DNA from 3 places in the Arthrobacter sp. Z1-15 genome. Region 2 is predicted to be linked to each of the others. Evidence: riboswitches for the same ligand, from Rfam matches in the RefSeq annotation. Region 2 holds a riboswitch; each other region holds the start of a gene.
The links. Region 2 has a riboswitch for thiamine pyrophosphate ahead of thiM (hydroxyethylthiazole kinase). Riboswitches for the same ligand answer to the same signal wherever they lie in the genome.
Positions count from the first base shown of each region.

Region 1: linked by a shared signal. The riboswitch ahead of M1D40_RS16260 (ECF transporter S component) and the one ahead of thiM (hydroxyethylthiazole kinase) in region 2 are both predicted to bind thiamine pyrophosphate.
Region 3: linked by a shared signal. The riboswitch ahead of M1D40_RS01260 (FAD-dependent oxidoreductase) and the one ahead of thiM (hydroxyethylthiazole kinase) in region 2 are both predicted to bind thiamine pyrophosphate.

Region 1 is NZ_CP096454.1:3,514,142-3,519,487, forward strand. It holds gene M1D40_RS16250 (energy-coupling factor transporter transmembrane component T family protein) at 1-9, opposite strand, end outside; gene M1D40_RS16255 (ABC transporter ATP-binding protein) at 60-1,577, opposite strand; gene M1D40_RS16260 (ECF transporter S component) at 1,564-2,190, opposite strand; TPP riboswitch at 2,250-2,410, opposite strand; gene M1D40_RS16265 (DUF4235 domain-containing protein) at 2,498-2,761, shown strand; gene mnhG (monovalent cation/H(+) antiporter subunit G) at 2,788-3,360, opposite strand; gene M1D40_RS16275 (monovalent cation/H+ antiporter complex subunit F) at 3,364-3,621, opposite strand; gene M1D40_RS16280 (Na+/H+ antiporter subunit E) at 3,621-4,247, opposite strand; gene M1D40_RS16285 (Na+/H+ antiporter subunit D) at 4,244-5,346, opposite strand, start outside.
Region 2 is NZ_CP096454.1:26,882-32,227, forward strand. It holds gene M1D40_RS00150 (hypothetical protein) at 1-641, opposite strand, end outside; gene soxR (redox-sensitive transcriptional activator SoxR) at 820-1,302, shown strand; gene M1D40_RS00160 (flavin reductase family protein) at 1,390-1,878, shown strand; TPP riboswitch at 1,991-2,080, shown strand; gene thiM (hydroxyethylthiazole kinase) at 2,072-2,881, shown strand; gene thiE (thiamine phosphate synthase) at 2,878-3,573, shown strand; gene M1D40_RS00175 (bifunctional hydroxymethylpyrimidine kinase/phosphomethylpyrimidine kinase) at 3,570-5,135, shown strand; gene M1D40_RS00180 (PLDc N-terminal domain-containing protein) at 5,203-5,346, shown strand, end outside.
Region 3 is NZ_CP096454.1:241,743-247,088, reverse strand. It holds gene M1D40_RS01265 (ABC transporter substrate-binding protein) at 1-776, opposite strand, end outside; TPP riboswitch at 981-1,084, shown strand; gene M1D40_RS01260 (FAD-dependent oxidoreductase) at 1,079-2,422, shown strand; gene thiS (sulfur carrier protein ThiS) at 2,422-2,661, shown strand; gene M1D40_RS01250 (thiazole synthase) at 2,664-3,503, shown strand; gene M1D40_RS01245 (isopenicillin N synthase family dioxygenase) at 3,663-4,694, shown strand; gene M1D40_RS01240 (DUF6355 family natural product biosynthesis protein) at 4,954-5,259, opposite strand; gene M1D40_RS01235 (DUF6355 family natural product biosynthesis protein) at 5,283-5,346, opposite strand, start outside.

The sequences.
Region 1 (5,346 bases), 420 kb from region 2:
GTTGCGCAGGTCGGCGGGTTCCTGGTGCTGTGCTGTGAAACTCAATTCTTCCGAGCGTTTCACAGCAGCGCTCCGGCCCGGGCGGTGCCGTGTTCCACCCGCAGGAGGCTGCCGCCCAGGGCAGCTAGGAATTCGGCGTCGTGGGTCACGGAGACCACCGCCGTGCCGTCAGCCACCAGCGTACGGAGCAGTGCCACGAGCTCGGCCCAGGTGTTCGCGTCCTGCCCGAAGGTGGGTTCGTCCAGGAGAAGCACAGCGGGGTCGGTGGCGATCATCGTGGCGACGGAGAGGCGGCGCTTCTCTCCGCCGGAGAGGGTGAACGGGTTGGCGTCCAGCAGCGCGGACAACCGCAGCCGGTCGGCCAGGGAAGCCACCAGCCCGGCTACCTGCGCTTCGGACTTCCGCCCCGTGCGCCGGGGTCCGAAGGCCAGTTCCTCTCGCACCGTTGCCGCGAGGAACTGGTGCTCGGGTTCCTGGAAAACGGTGCCGATCCGGGTCACCAGGTCCGTTGATTTCCACCGCGCAGGATCGGGCCCTGCAGCACCGGCCAGTGCGGGGGCGGCACGCAGGGCGCCGGCGACGGGCTTCAGCAGCCCGCCCAGGGTCAGCGCCAGCGTGGACTTTCCGGCCCCGTTGGGACCGGTGATCCCCAGGGCGGTTCCGGCCGGCAGCGCCAGGTCCACATCGCCCACAACAGCCGGTGCCCGCTTGGAGCGTCCGGCGCCCAGACCGCGGGCTTCAAGCAGGAGTTCCCCCGGTGTTCCGGCCGCCGGCCCGCCAACGGCAGGCCGCACTCCGGGCAGCCAGACCCCCGCGGCGCGGAGGCGGTCCCGGTTGGACGGATCGGTGAGGACCTTCGAGGGCGGTCCGTCGGCGAGGATTCCGCCGTCGGCCGCCAGGACCACCACGCGGTCCACGACGTCGGCCCACACTGAAACGCGGTGTTCCACCACGATGAGCGTGGCGCCGGTGCGTTCCAGGACGCGTTCGACGGCGGCACGGACCTCCAGCACTCCCGCCGGGTCCAGGTTGGCCGTGGGTTCATCGAGCAGCAGCAGCCCGGGCCGCATGGCCAGCACCGATGCCAGAGCCAGCCGCTGTTTCTGCCCGCCGGACAGGGCTGCGGTGGGATGGTGCAGCGGAACCCGGAGCCCGACGTCGTCCAGGCTCGCCCGGACCCGTTCCCAGATCTCCTGCGGCGGCACCCGGAGGTTTTCGGCGCCGAACGCCACTTCGTCGCCCACCCGGGAGAGCACCAGCTGGGAGTCGGGATCCTGCAGCACAAGTCCGGCCCGGCCGCGGGCCTTCAGCGGAGTTTCCCCGTCCAGGGTCAGGGTGCCGTGCTCCTCACCGGCGGCATCGGGGCCGGACCCTTCGCCCAGCACGCCGGCGAGGGCATGCAGCAGGGTGGATTTGCCGGCGCCGGAGGCCCCGAGCAGCAGCACCTTTTCGCCGGCCTCAATGTCCAGTGACAGGGATGAGACGGCCGGGGTGCTGCGCCCGGAGTGCCGCCAGCTGTAGTCGCGGGCTCGGACCGCTGCGGGGGCTCCGGCCGGGGACCGCCTAGGCGCGTGCATGGGAGCGAACGTCCGCAGCCCGTCCGGACGCAAACGGGGCCAGCACTCCGGTGCGGGCCAGCGCCCGGGCGATCAGCCAGGAGACAAATCCGGCAATGACGGCTCCGGAGACGGCGGCGAACAGCGTGTACAGCGCCTGCCACTGGAAGGCCCATTCCGGCTTGTAGAGGATGCTTTCACTGACGCCGAGGAAGATTCCCGAGACAAGTCCGGCCAGCACCGCCACGGGCAGCGTGTACCGGAGGTAAAGGAACGCCAGGAACACCAGTTCCGCGCCGAGGCCCTGGATGAAGCCGGAGAGCAGCACCGACAGGCCGAACTGGGTGCCCAGCACGCCGGAAACTGCGGCGGCGAGGACTTCGCAGTAAATTGCAGCGCCGGGTTTGCGGATAATGAGCGCACCGAGAACGCCGGCGATCAACCATCCGCCGGTGTACAGCCCGCCGAGCGGAGGGAAAGCAAGGATCAGGGCTTCAACGCCGGCGTAGCCCAGGGACCAGGCCCAAAAAATTACGCCTACTGCCACGCCCAGCACGGAGGCGACCACAATATCCACCACCCGCCACGGGCGCCGGAGGGATGACAACTGCTGCTGGAAACGGTTCTGCTGCATAAAAAAATCCTCCTGAGGTACAGGAGGGGAGGGACCGTCCACGGCGGACTGCCGTGAGGTCCCGTGAGATCTCGACTCCCTAGCGCCGGTACTAACCGGATCAGGTTCGAGGGTCTGCGGATGTCCGCACTCTCAGCGCCGTTGGTCTTTCCTTGTTCTTTCTGACCGGCTGTAACCCCGGGCAGAGAGTAAGGGCAGAGGCGCTCCCCTGTCGTATGTTTGCGCCTCCCACTGTACACACGGAACGGCCCGAAGGGGAGGATCGGCGGGTAGGGTTAGGGAAAAGGCCTTCAACCCTAGGAGCATCATGAACCTGATCCTCAAACTGCTCGCCACCGGTGCCAGCATCGGCGCCGGTCTCCTGTCCGCCAAGATCCTGGACTTTGTCTGGACCCGGGTCACGGGCAACGAGCCGCCCCGCGACAAGGACGGTGTCCTGGACGTGAGCCTGCGCACCGCGGTGATCTTCGCCGTCGTATCCGGTGCCGTCAGCCAGGGCATCCGCGTGCTGACGAACCGGGGCACCCAGCGCGCCATCCAGCGCTACCAGAAGACGCCGGAAATCGTCTAGGCGTCCTCCGCCTTACTTCGGGGCGCTCAGCCCTCGGGACTGTGTCCCGGGCGGCGGGCGCCCTGATTGTTTTCCGCTTCGGCTCCGGACACAGCCCCGGGCTGCGCCTCGGGAGCCCGCGCCGGAGTAACGGGTACGGCGTCGTCGTCCAGCGAGCCGGCCGGCGGGTGTTCGCCGGGGTCGCCGTCCACGCGCGGGTCTTCACTGTCGCTGTCATCCCCGGCGGTTCCGGCGTTGGCCTGCAGCAGCAGCTCCTGCGCCCGCGCCACAACGTCGTCGAGCTCGTCGATCGTCAGCAGCTCCGGCCGCAGGTGCTTGGTGCGGTAACCCGCGCGGCCAATCATGTGGGCGGAGACCGGGGCGGTGAGGAGCATGAACAGCCAGCACACGGCAAGGACCGGCAGCAGGACCCAGCTTTCAAACTGCACGGCCATGGCCAGCAGGAACAGCAGCAGGCCCAGCACCTGGGGTTTGGAAGCGGCGTGCATCCGGCTCATGAGGTCGGGGAAACGCGTGAGGCCAATGGCTGCGGCCAGCGACATCAGGGCACCGCCGAGCATCAGGACTCCGACAATGACGTCTTTCAGTTCCTGGTTCACCGGTTATCTCCTGTCCGTAACGAAGCGGGCAACCGTCACGGAGCCAATGAAGCCGATCAGCGAGACGGACACCAGGAGCGCCAGGAAGTTGAGGTTCTTGTTCACGATCATGTCCGTTGCGAGAGCGGCACCAACGATTGCCAGCAGGACATCGGCTGCCAGCACCCGGTCCAGAATGGACGGTCCGCGGGCGATCCGGAAAATCGCACCGGCCGCTGAGGCCGACAGCATGATGGACACCAGGACCACAAAAACGGTCATCATGACGGGGCTCCCTTGCTGGTTGCAGCGGTACCGCCCGGCACGGCGGCTTCTCCTCGGGACAACGCTTCTTCAGCCTTCAGGACTTCCAGGTCCTCGCGGGTGCCGATGCTGCGGATCAGCCAGGATTCGGTGTCCCGGACGTCCTTGCGGACCTTATCCGCGTGTTCGGGGGTGGAAACGTTCAGGCAGTGCAGGTACAGCGTGGAGGTGGACCGGTCCACCTCCACCACCAGGGAACCGGGGATCAGCGACAGCGCGTGGCCGGTGGCCGTGACCAGAAGGTCCGAGTGGCTGCGCAGTTTCACGCCCACCACGGCGTTCTTGATGTGCGGACCCTTGGCAACGGACAGCCACAGCACTTCGAAGCTGGCGTGGACCAGCTTGTAGAAGAAGCGGACCGCGAAGCCCAGCGCATAAACCGGGTTGAACCGGCCGCTGAGCTCCACCGGCGGCAGGTAGAAGATGTTGGCCACGATGAAAGCGATAACCGCACCGAAGACCAGGTTGCCGGCGCTGAAATCCTGCCAGAGGGCGCCCCAGAGGAACACCAGCCAGATCAGCAGCGGGATTTCCTTGAGCAGCGGCACGCGCGGGCGCTTGCGCATTTGGGCTTTGCGGGTCATCGGTTAGCCCCCTCTCCCAAAACGGCTTCAATGTAGGGCGTGCGGTCCAGCAGGTCCTGTGCCGCGTCGTCGCTGAGCGAGAACAGCGGCCCGGCCAGGACACTGAGCGAAACACCCAGTGCCACGAGCCCCACGGTGGGATACACCATGGTCCGCGGCAGCAGGTCGACGGCGTCGCGGCCGGCGAACTTCCCCGAGGACTTCTCGGTAACGTCGCCGGAGTTGCGCAGTGAAGAGCCGCCGACGCCCGTGGCCAGCAGGATGGGGTCGGGGTGCACTGCGTCCTCCGGTGTCCGCCAGAATGCCCGGTTCCAGACGCGGGCCATCACGAGCAGGGTCAGGAGGCTGGTCAGCACGCTGGCGGCTACCAGGACGTAGGCCAGCGGAGTACCCAGGTCCACGCCGGCTTCCATGAGCCCGAGCTTGCCGAGGAAGCCGGAGAACGGCGGAATCCCGCCGAGGTTAATGGCCGGAATGAAGTACAGCACGGCCAGCAGCGGGGACAGCTTGGCCAGCCCGCCCAGCCGGTCCATGTTGGCGGTGCCGCCGCGGCGCTCAATCAGGCCTGTGACCAGGAACAGCGAGGTCTGGATCGTAATGTGGTGGACCACGTAGAACACGGCGGATCCAATGCCGATCACCGATCCCACGGCCAGCCCGAACACCATGTAGCCGATGTGGCTGACAAGGGTGAAGGAGAGCATTCGCTTGATGTCCGTCTGCGCCAGCGCGCCGAGGATCCCGACCACCATGGTCAGCCCCGCCACCACCATTAGCAGCGTATTGATCCGGTCGCCGGGGAAGAGCAGCGTCTCGGTCCGGACCATGGCGTAGACGCCAACCTTGGTCAGCAGCCCGGCAAACACGGCGGTCACCGGAGCCGGAGCCGTCGGGTAGGAGTCAGGCAGCCAGAAGGACAGCGGGAAGACGGCGGCCTTGATGCCGAACGCCACCAGCAGCATCAGGTGCAGCATCAGCTGTGTGCCCGGGTCCAGGTCGCCCAGTTTGACGGCCAGATCGGCCATGTTGACCGTGCCGGTGGCCGCGTAAATCATGGCAATGGTGATCAGGAACAGCAGCGAGGAAACCACGCTCACCA
Region 2 (5,346 bases):
ACCAGCAGGTCAACCCGCATGCCGGCTGCGTCCCACTCCGGCCCGGTCAGCAGATCCACCGCCGCCACCCCGCCGAGGCTGTGCCCGAACAGGATGACCGGGGCGTCCTGCGGGGACAGGCGCAGGGCATTGGCAATGACGGACCGGGCGTCGGCTCCGCGGCGGAGGTAATAGATGATGCTGCGAGAAAAATCCGAAGCGGCTTCGGTCAGCGGCACGCGTCGGTCTACGGCGGCATTGGTCACCAGCTCCAGCACCCATCGCTGCACGCTGCCGGCCAGCACCCGTTCCTCCGCAGCCGCCGTATCCGTTTCCGCGGCCGCACCGGCCCCGGAAGCAGCAGGCCAGGGCGCCGCTGCTGCGCGCAGCAGATCCATTCCGGCCATTGCCAGGCCCCGTCCGCCGTCGGGCCCGGGCAGCTCCGCCGCGGCGGCGCTGTCCCGGTAGCGCGGCGGCAGTGCCGGCACCACGCTGACATCGCGAGCCGCGCCGGCGGCCCACGCGACATTCAGGACGGTGTAGTTGGCCAGACCGGGTTCCAGCACCAACTGCTCGCGGATGATCCGGGCAGGAACAGGATCGGGGCCGCCGGTGCCCTGCAGGAAAACCGGGGTTCCGGCGGCGGGAGCTGCAGTGCTCACGCCGGCCTTTCCGGTCCGGACCGGGCGTCCGGACACTGTTCAGGGCGCCACTGTAGGCACGCTGGCGGCGGAGCCGCCAGAGTCCTGACGAGAAAGCCCGGATGCTGCCTGCCGTGAAAGCCCGCAGGATGTCGGCGGCGCCCGCGGAACGCCGATAATGGAAGGGACGGAGGCGAATATGGGCAAGACTGCAGGCAGTGACGGGTTAGCGGACCCACGCGGCTCCGCCCGGTCCGAACTGACGGTGGGCCAGGTGGCGGAGCGCAGCGGGGTGGCGGTTTCCGCGCTGCACTTTTACGAGCGGCAGGGCTTGATCGCCAGCCGCCGCACGGCGGGGAACCAGAGGCGCTTTGACCGCTCCGTGCTCCGGCGGGTTGCGGTGATCCGGGCCGCCCAGCGCGCGGGAATCCCGCTGGCCACCATTGCGCGCGCCCTGGAAGAACTGCCGACGGACGCTGTGCCGGATCACAATGACTGGCAGCGGCTGTCACTGGCGTGGCGGCAGGAACTGGACGCCCGGATCCACTCCTTGGAGGCTTTGCGGGACCGCCTCGGCGGCTGCATCGGCTGCGGCTGCCTCTCGCTTGCCGAATGCCGGTTTGTAAACCCCGACGACGAATCAGCCGGCCGGGGAACCGGTGCACCCGTCCTGGACTACTGATGAGCGGCTGCGGCCGGGCCGCGGGTCGCCGCAGCGGGCGGGCTCCGATTTGACCTCAACCATTGTTGAGGTTCTAGCGTAGGACCTATGCTCACAGACCATTTCAAGGACGCCTTCCGTGCCCATCCGGCGGGAGTGGCCGTCATTACTGCCGACGGCGGGTCCGGTCCGGTGGGACTGACTGCATCGTCTGTGTCTTCCGTTTCGGCCGATCCGGCCATCCTGGTCTTTTCGCTGGCCTCGGCCTCCGGTTCAGCCGGCGTTGTTGCCTCTGCCGAGACCATTGTGGTGCACCTCCTGGGCGCCCGGAATGCCGGGCTGGCCGATCTTTTTGCCCGCCCGGGTTCCGAACGCTTCACTTCGGCGCTGGCCTGGGAGGATCTTCCCACCGGGGAACCGCTGCTGCGGGATGTGCCGCGGGCCCTCCGCGCCCGAATCCTGGAGCGCACCGCCGTCGGCTCCTCCGTACTGGTAACTGCCGAAGTCCTGGAGATCCTGAGCCCGGGGGCGCCGGACGAGCCGCTGGTCTACCACAACCGCACCTATCACCGGCTGGGTGACCACTCCACGCTCTAACCGGCGGACCCGGCGGACGGGCGGACAGGCGTAAGCAGGGCGGCCGGAGCAGCGCCGGCCGGGGTCCCTCGGGCCCAGGTGGGAACGGGCGCGCAAATGGCCTAGAGTGCTTTGCAGTGACACGGGGTGCCGACAGGCTGAGATAACACCCGTTGAACCTGATCTAGTTCGAACTAGCGAAGGGATGTCGCGGATGACTATTCGCCTGACACCGTTAATCGTTTCCACCCTCCTGGCGCGCCTGCGCGCCGAACCGCCCCTGGTGCAGTGCCTGACCAATGCCGTGGTCACGAATTTCACCGCCAACGTTCTGCTCGCGCTGGGCGCAGCACCGGCGATGACCGACATACCGGGGGAGGCAGGACCGTTCGCCCGGGCGGCCTCGGGTGTGCTGATCAATTTGGGCACCCCGCATGAGGAACAGCGCCGGGCCATGCTGGAGGCCGCCGAAGCCGCCAATGATGCCGGTACCCCCTGGGTGCTGGACCCGGTGGCCGTGGGCAGCCTGCCGGTGCGCACTGCCCTCGCGGCCGAACTGCTGGCCCTGCAGCCGACGGCCATCCGCGGGAACGCCTCGGAAATCATTGCTCTGGCCGGCCTCGGGTCCGGCGGCCGCGGCGTCGACGCCACCGACGATCCGGAAAGCGCCCTTCCGGCGGCGCTCCTGCTGGCTGAAAAATACAGTTCCGTTGTCGCCGTCTCGGGCCCCACTGACGTGATCACAGACGGCGTACAGACCCTGCGGGTCAGTAACGGTGATGCGCTGCTCACCAGGGTCACCGGCGGCGGCTGTGCGCTGGGCGCTGTCACCGCAGCATTCCTGGGCGCAGCCGACGACGGCGGCAAGTTGGCCGCAGTGGCGGCGGCAACCGCCGTTTACACCGTTGCGGCTGAACCGGCAGCGGAGTCCTGCTCCGGACCGGGCAGCTTCGCCGTCGGCTTCCTCGACGCCCTCGCCTCTCTCAACGCGCAGGACCTGAAGCAGCGGCTGGTGAGCGCATGAAGGCCGGAGTCGCTGACGTGTCCCGGGCCCGGGAGCGCGTCCACAACAGCGGCATTTACTTGGTGACCGACACGGTCCTTTGCGGGCCGCGCGGGGTCGTCGAGACCGTCAGGGCCGCAGTGGCAGGCGGCGTGGAAACCATCCAGGTACGGGAAAAGAACGCCTCGGCGGCTGATTTTTACGCCCTGGTCCTTGCTGTCGCCGAAGCCGCAGGAAACCGGGCGACCGTACTGGTGGATGACCGGGTGGACATCTACCTGGCGGCCCGGGCCGCCCGCGCCGGCGTCCACGGAGTCCACGTGGGCCAAAGCGACCTGCCCGCCGAACTGGTGCGCACGCTCGTGGGCCCGGACGCCGTCGTCGGCCTGACCGCCAACACCGCGGAGCATCTGGAAGCGCTCGCAGCGCTGCCGCCGGGAACCGTGGATTACCTCGGGACCGGGGTCATCCGGCCCACCCGCACCAAAGCAAATCATCCGAAGCCGCTGGGAATCAGCGGATTTACCGAGTTCGCGGCGCGGGCGCCGCTGCCGGTGGTGGCCATCGGCGGCATCGTGCGCGAGGACATCGGTGCGCTGCGGGCAGCCGGTGCCACCGGCGCCGCAGTGGTGTCGGCCATTTGCGCAGCGGCCGATCCGCAGGCTGCAGCCGCGGATCTGGTCCGGGCCTGGCATGCAGGGAGCCACGCATGAGCGCCGGCCGGATCCCCCGGATCCCCCGGATCCTCAGCATCGCCGGCACCGATCCGACCGGCGGCGCCGGAATCCAGGCCGACCTCAAATCCATCGCGGCCACGGGCGGGTACGGCATGGCCGTCGTCACCGCGCTGGTCGCCCAGAACACCCGCGGCGTGCGCTCGGTGCACACCCCGCCGGCCGGCTTCCTGCGCGAACAGCTGGAAGCCGTGGGCGACGACGTCGGCATTGACGCCGTGAAGATCGGCATGCTCGGCAGCACGGATCTCACGCAGACTGTTGACGCGTGGCTGGCGGAAGCCGGCGTGCCCGCCGTGGTCCTGGACCCGGTCATGATTGCCACCAGCGGCGACCGCCTGCTGGACGACGGCGCGGAGGCGGCCCTGCGGCAGCTGCTGCACCGCGTGGACCTGGTGACGCCGAACCTGCCCGAGCTGGCCGTGCTGGTGCAGGAACCGGTAGCGGAGTCCTGGGACTGCGCCCTGGCACAGGGCAAACGGCTCTCTGCCGCCTACGGCGTCAAGGTCCTGGTCAAAGGCGGGCACCTGGCGGGGGACCGGTGCCCCGATGCCCTGGTGGATGCCGGCGCAGCGGACCCCCTGGTGCTGCAGGTCCAGGCACCGCGGGTGGACACGGTCAACACCCACGGCACGGGATGCTCGATGTCCGCCGCCATGGCGACGTTCCATGCCCGCCTGGGCCGCTGGGACCAGGCGCTAACGGCGACCAAAGCCTGGTTGCAGGAGGCGTTGGAAAATGCCGACGAGCTCGACGTCGGTGCCGGCCACGGGCCGGTGCACCACTTCCACGGGGTGTGGGAACGCGGGCTGGAGCCCCTCCCGGCAGCGGGGACGGTGCAGGAACCGGTGGAGGAAACACCGCCCGTGGAAGCGGCCGGTCCGCACACCGGGGCGCTCTGGGAGCAGACGGCCGCCGTACGGACGGAAATCAATGAACTGGACTTCGTCCGGGACCTGGGCAGCGGAAAGCTGAACCGGGAAGCCTTCGACTTCTACCTCGCACAGGATGCCCTGTACCTCCGCGGCTACGCCCGGGCGCTGGCGCGTGCCAGCGAACTGGCTCCCGCCTTTGAAGAGCAGGTGTTTTGGGCCAGGGCGGCGTACGACGCGCTGGCCACCGAGATGGAGCTGCACACCTCGTGGCTGCCGGAGACGGGGGGCGCGGGACGCGGAGCTTCACCGGGGCCGGTCACCCGCGGCTATCTGCAGCATCTGCTGGGCAGCGCCGACGGTGCCGGTCCGGTTCGGGGTGCCCACGAATATGAACGGCTGGTCGGCGCCCTTCTGCCCTGCTTCTGGGTCTATGCGGACGTGGGCGCCCGGCTGTCCGGGACCAACCATTCCGGCCACCCCTACGCCGAATGGTTGAACACCTACAGTGATCCCGCCTTTAACGAGTCCACGGCAGCCGCGGTGCGCATTCTGGAACGCGTGCTGGACCGCAGCGCCGAGGACGTCCGGGAGCTCACCCGCTCGGCCTTCCGTGAATCGACACACCGGGAGTATGAGTTTTTCGCCGCGGGCGCGGGAGAATCGTAAGCACAGCAGCGGTGCCGGGCGGAGGCAGCAGCTCCCGCCCGGCATCCCCAACAGAAACGAGAGCACAGTGGTCAAGAAAAACTCCGCCAAGGACCTCACCGCCCAGCAGAAAAAGATGGTTGGGGTCGGAGCCACCGTCCAGGTGCTCCTGGCCGGCCTTGCCCTCGCGGACATCTGGCGCCGTCCCGCCGCCGAGGTGCGGGGACCCCGG
Region 3 (5,346 bases), 210 kb from region 2:
TCGGCGCTGACCACGTTCTCGGCACTGATGTTGTCCGCGGCCATGTTCCGGCCCCCGGCCAGCTCCATCCAGTAGTGCATGTAGGAGGATTTGTTCGACGCGGAGTAGCCGTCTCCGGACTGGCCCAGGTGGACCACGCGCACCGGCGTCGTCACGGAGGAGAGTTCCTGCCGGAGGCGCTCGATCTCGGCGTGCATCCAGTCCACAATTTCGGTGCCGCGTTCCGGCTTGCCCAGGATCGTCGAGAACAGCGAGACCCAGGTTTCCAGGTATTCCTGCGTGCCGTAGAGCAGGCAGACGGTCTTGAAGCCCGCCGTTTCCAGCGGCTCCACCAGGCCGTCGCCCTGGTCCGCCCACTGGAACACGACGTCGGGGTTCAGGGAGGTGAGCGTTTCAATGTTCGGCGTGAAGCTGGACGGGGAAACCGTGGTGGTCGTCTTCGACTCCGGGTACATCTCCCCGAACAGGCCCTGCCGGTTGGCCTGGACGGTGGACTCGTTGATGCCGACAATCTTGCCGTAACCGCCGTCCACCGCGGCGAGCATGGAAGGCGAGGGGATCACCGTCGTCGCAATCCGCTGCACGGGAGCGTCAAAGGAGACCTGCACGCCGCGCATGTCAGTCACGGTGAAGCCCTGCGAACCGGCTGATCCGCCGGCGGCGGCCACCGTTTCGCGGGAGGAACAGGCGCCCAGGGCAAGGGCCAGAAAGCCCAGGCCGGCGCCGCCCAGAAGGGTTCTGCGGGAGGTTCCATGAGGAGGATGGGAGGGAGACAACTGCATTCCTATCGCTGACGAAAGGTAAGGCTTACCTAAAGACTGACGTAGATATCAGACCACATCGAAGCGATTAGCGCATATTTGTGTATCGTAATTCGCTGATCCGCCTCTGCAGGGCGGCCCTTCCAGCCCGCCCGGGGACGCGAAGCGACGGTGGATGCCCGCTCCCGGCGTGGTAGGCTCCCTGACACGCTGGTAAAGCAGCGGTTCTGCGGGAGTCCCCCTGGGGGCTGAGAGGGCTTAAGCGCCGACCGCCACACCTGATGCGGGTCATGCCGCCGTAGGAAAAGGACATCCCGGTGAATCCTGCACCCCAGCCCTCCCGTTCCGTCCCCGGAACACCCGCCGTCGACGTCGTAGTGGTCGGCGCCGGAGTGATCGGTTTGGCAGCAGCCTGGGAGCTGCGGCGGCGCGGCCGCACAGTTGCCGTGGTTGACCCGGATCCCGGGGGCGGCGCATCTCTGGCCGCGGCGGGAATGCTGGCTCCGGCCTCCGAGGTGCAGTACAGCCAAGAGCCCCTGTATCCGCTGATGGCTGCCTCCGCGGCCGAATATCCGGCGTTCGTTTCGGCCCTGGAAGCAGCGGCGGGCGCGTCCGTTGGTTACCGGCGCACCGAGACCCTGGTCTGCGGAGCCGATGCCGCCGACCGGCAGGCGCTGGCAGATTTGCGCCTGCTGCAGAGGAGTTACGGGACAACGGTTGAGCAGATATCCCTGCGAACCGCACGCACGCTGGAGCCTGCGCTCAGTCCCCGCCTTTCGTCCGTCTTCCGCATTCCCTCCGACCATCAGGTGGACCCCCGCCGGCTCACCGCAGCCCTTCTCGGTGCCCTGGTGGCACCCGGCGGGACGGAGGGTTGTCCTTCCGGCCGGACAGACGGCGGCCCTGCCGTGCTCATTGGAGCTTCCGCCACCGGCCTGCTGTGGGGAGGCGGAGCCGTTACCGGCGTCGTGCTGGAGGACGGGAGGGAACTTGCCGCCGCACAGACGCTATTGGCAGCGGGCACCGGACTAAGCCGGCTGCACGGTCTGCCGTCCGGCTATGCTCCGCCGCTGCGCCCCGTGCACGGGGACATCCTGCGCACCCGGCTGCCCGCGGGAGCGCCTCCCCTGCTCGAGCACACCGTCCGCGGCCTGGTTCACGGCGTACCGGTCTATCTGGTGCCGCGCAGCGACGGCACGATCGTCATTGGCGCCACGTCCCGCGAGGACGGACGGAACGGGGCCAGCGCCGGAGGTGTTTTTGCCCTGCTGCGGGACGCACAGACCCTCGTACCGGCAGTTGCGGACCTGGATCTGGTCGAAGTCATGGCCAAGGCCCGCCCCGCTACCCCCGATGACCGCCCGTACCTCGGCGCCCTGCGCAGGCCGGACGGGACGCCCGTACCCGGTGTGGCGGTGTCCACCGGATTTTCGCGGCACGGGGTGCTGCTGGCTCCGCTGGCTGCCCGCCTCGCAGCCCAGCTTCTCACCGGCATGCGCGGCAGCAACCCGGCAGCCGATGCCCGGTTCCTGGCCGCTGCCGACCCGCACCGTTTCGACCACAGCAGTCCTAACCCGCCCGCCGCCGCTCCCGCCGCTTCGCCGCCCACCACGCCTCCGCTCAGCACACCGCCGCCCGCCACCTCGAACAGGAGCATGTAATGCCCGCCATAACCTTCAACGGCACCCCCAGGAACGTTCCGCGGGAGACCACGATCACCGATCTCGTCGCCGGCGCCACCCGGCGCCCGCTGCTGCCGGACGGCCGTCCGGCCGACGGCGGGCGCCTAGGCGTAGCGGTGGCGGTGGACGCCGCCGTCGTGCCGCGCAGCTCCTGGTCCCGCACGACAGTCGCCGAGGGACAGACCGTTGAAATCGTCACCGCCATCCAGGGAGGCTAATCATGGCCAGCGTTCTCACAGCCGACCACTTGGAACTCGACGGCACAGAACTGTCGTCCCGGCTCATCATGGGCACGGGAGGCCTGACCTCCCTTCACACCCTCGAGCAGGCACTGCTTGCCTCCGGGACCGAACTGACCACCGTGGCAATGCGGCGCTTCACCCCACAGCAGGGCGATTCCCTTTTTGCGGTGCTGGAGCGCAACGGCATCCGGATCCTGCCCAATACGGCCGGTTGCTACACCGCGCGCGACGCCCTGCTGACAGCGGAGCTTGGACGCGAGGCACTGGAAACTAACTGGGTGAAGCTGGAGGTGATCGCCGATGAAGAGACACTGCTCCCCGACGTCGTGGAGCTGCTGGACGCCACGGAGCAGCTCGTGGCCCGGGGATTCAAAGTGTTCGCTTACACCTCTGATGATCCGGTCACCGCGCAGCGCCTGGAAGACCTGGGTGCTGCCGCCGTCATGCCCCTGGGTGCCCCGATCGGCACCGGCCTCGGCATACTCAATCCCCACAACATCGAGCTCATCACCTCCCGGGCGTCCGTACCGGTGATCCTGGACGCCGGCATCGGCACCGCTTCCGAAGCTGCTCTGGCCATGGAACTGGGCTGCGACGCCGTACTGCTGGCCAGTGCCGTCACCCGCGCCCAGGATCCGGTGGCAATGGCGGCGGCAATGCGGCATGCCGTAGCCGGCGGCCGTCTGGCTTTCCGCGCCGGCCGCATTCCGGCCCGCAGCCATGCCGTGGCGTCCTCTCCCCGGGCGGGGACCGTTGGCTCCGGCGAACCCGAGCATCGGCCCCGCGGCGACTGGGAACCCGTCGGAACTACGCAGTGATTTCCGGGCCGGCGCCGCCGCGAACATGTCGCTGAAAGACGTATCGTTACGCGATGACTCTCCCGGTGCTTAAAGAACGCGCAGGTCAGAGTGGATACGACATCTGATGACGTAACAATTGCTACTCACTTGACAGCAGCTGGTGGTAGCTTCGCAACCATGACTGCGATCCCCGATTCCATCCCTGTTTTGGACCTGAGCACCGCCCGCAATGCCGACGGTTCCTTCAATACCGACTTCATTGCTGCGCTGCGCGAAGCAACCCACCGGATCGGGTTTTTCCAGCTGGTTGGCTACGGTGCCGGTGAGTCCAAATGGGAGGGCCTGTTCGACGTCACCAAGCGCTTTTTCGACCTGCCGCTGGAGAACCGGCTGGAGCTGGATAACCGCAAGTCGCCGCACTTCCGCGGTTACACCCGGCTGGGGACCGAGCTGACCCAGGGCCGCCCGGATTCACGCGAGCAGATCGACTTCGGCCCGGAACGCGAACCCGTGGCGGATTACCCATCGGATCAGCCGTTCTGGCTGGTCCAGGGCCCCAACCTTTTCCCTGACGAGGTCCTTCCCGAGCTGCGGGAGAAGTCCATGGAGTGGGCGGAGCTTATGTCTGAGGTGGGCGCGGAACTGCTCAGCGCCATCGCGGTCTCCCTCGAGCTGCCCGAAGACCACTTCGCCGAACCGTTTGAAGGCTCCCCGGCCTGGATGGCCAAGCTGGCCCACTACGTGGGCGGCGAGGTGCAGGAAGCCGGCGCCCAGGGTGTGGGCCTGCACGCCGACTACGGCTTCGTGACGCTCCTGCTGCAGGATTCCGTGGGCGGCCTCGAAGTCCGCCCGCACGAGTCGGAGACCTGGCTTCCGGTGGAGCCGATCCCCGGGGCACTTGTCGTCAACCTCGGCGAAATGCTCGAAGTGGCCACGCAGGGCTACCTCTCCGCCACCATCCACCGCGTGACGGCTCCGGCCCCCGGCGTGGACCGCTACGCCATTCCGTTCTTCTGGTCGCCGCGCCTGGACGCCGTCATTGATCCGGTGGAGCTGCCCGCCGAACTCGCGGCGCAGTCACGCGGAATTTCCGATGACCCGGAAAACCCCATGCTGGCGTCCTACGGTTCCAATGTCCTCAAGGGCTGGCTCCGGGCGCACCCCCAGGTGGCCAAGCTGCACCACCCGGAGCTGCTCACCTCCAAGTAACGCCCGGAGCGCAACCGGCGGGCCGGCCGGCCAAACTGGACTGGCCGCCGCCGGTTGGGATGCACAGGCTGGGCCTGGCCCAGACTCTCTCGCAGATCGCCACAAGGCTCGCGAAGAACTGCACGCGCGTGTTCAGCGCGGCGAGAATCACGACGACGACAGTCGAAAACTGGGGCCGAGGAACGGTCAGACACAAGTTCCACAGCCCCAGTAGCGACATCCCGCCAACGTCGTTTCGGATGCTAGCGCAGGTGAATACCTAGCAGCCGCCGATTGCGACCGCGTAACGCAGTGCGCCAAGGCTGGGGTTTGCATATAGTTCCGTTTCGCCTGCAGTTACGCAGAACTCCTCGGACGCATAAGTGTAATCGACTCTGATTTTCACCGTCGAACCATTGCTGGTGCAGTGATTATAAATGCCCTTTTCATAGTTTCCATCATCCCCACCTCCGAGATTTCCCGTAGTGAGCGGGTAGAAGCCGCAAGGAGATGCGGCTTGGCCTGCAGGCGCGAGTGCCAGCGATCCACCGAGCAAGACTCCAGCTGTGATCGAGAATGTAGTCATTTTCCTCGCTATGCCCTTCATTTTTAGCACCCCCCGATGGCATAGGAGTATGAAATTCTCTTGTCTTGGTTCACAAAACCAAGGCGA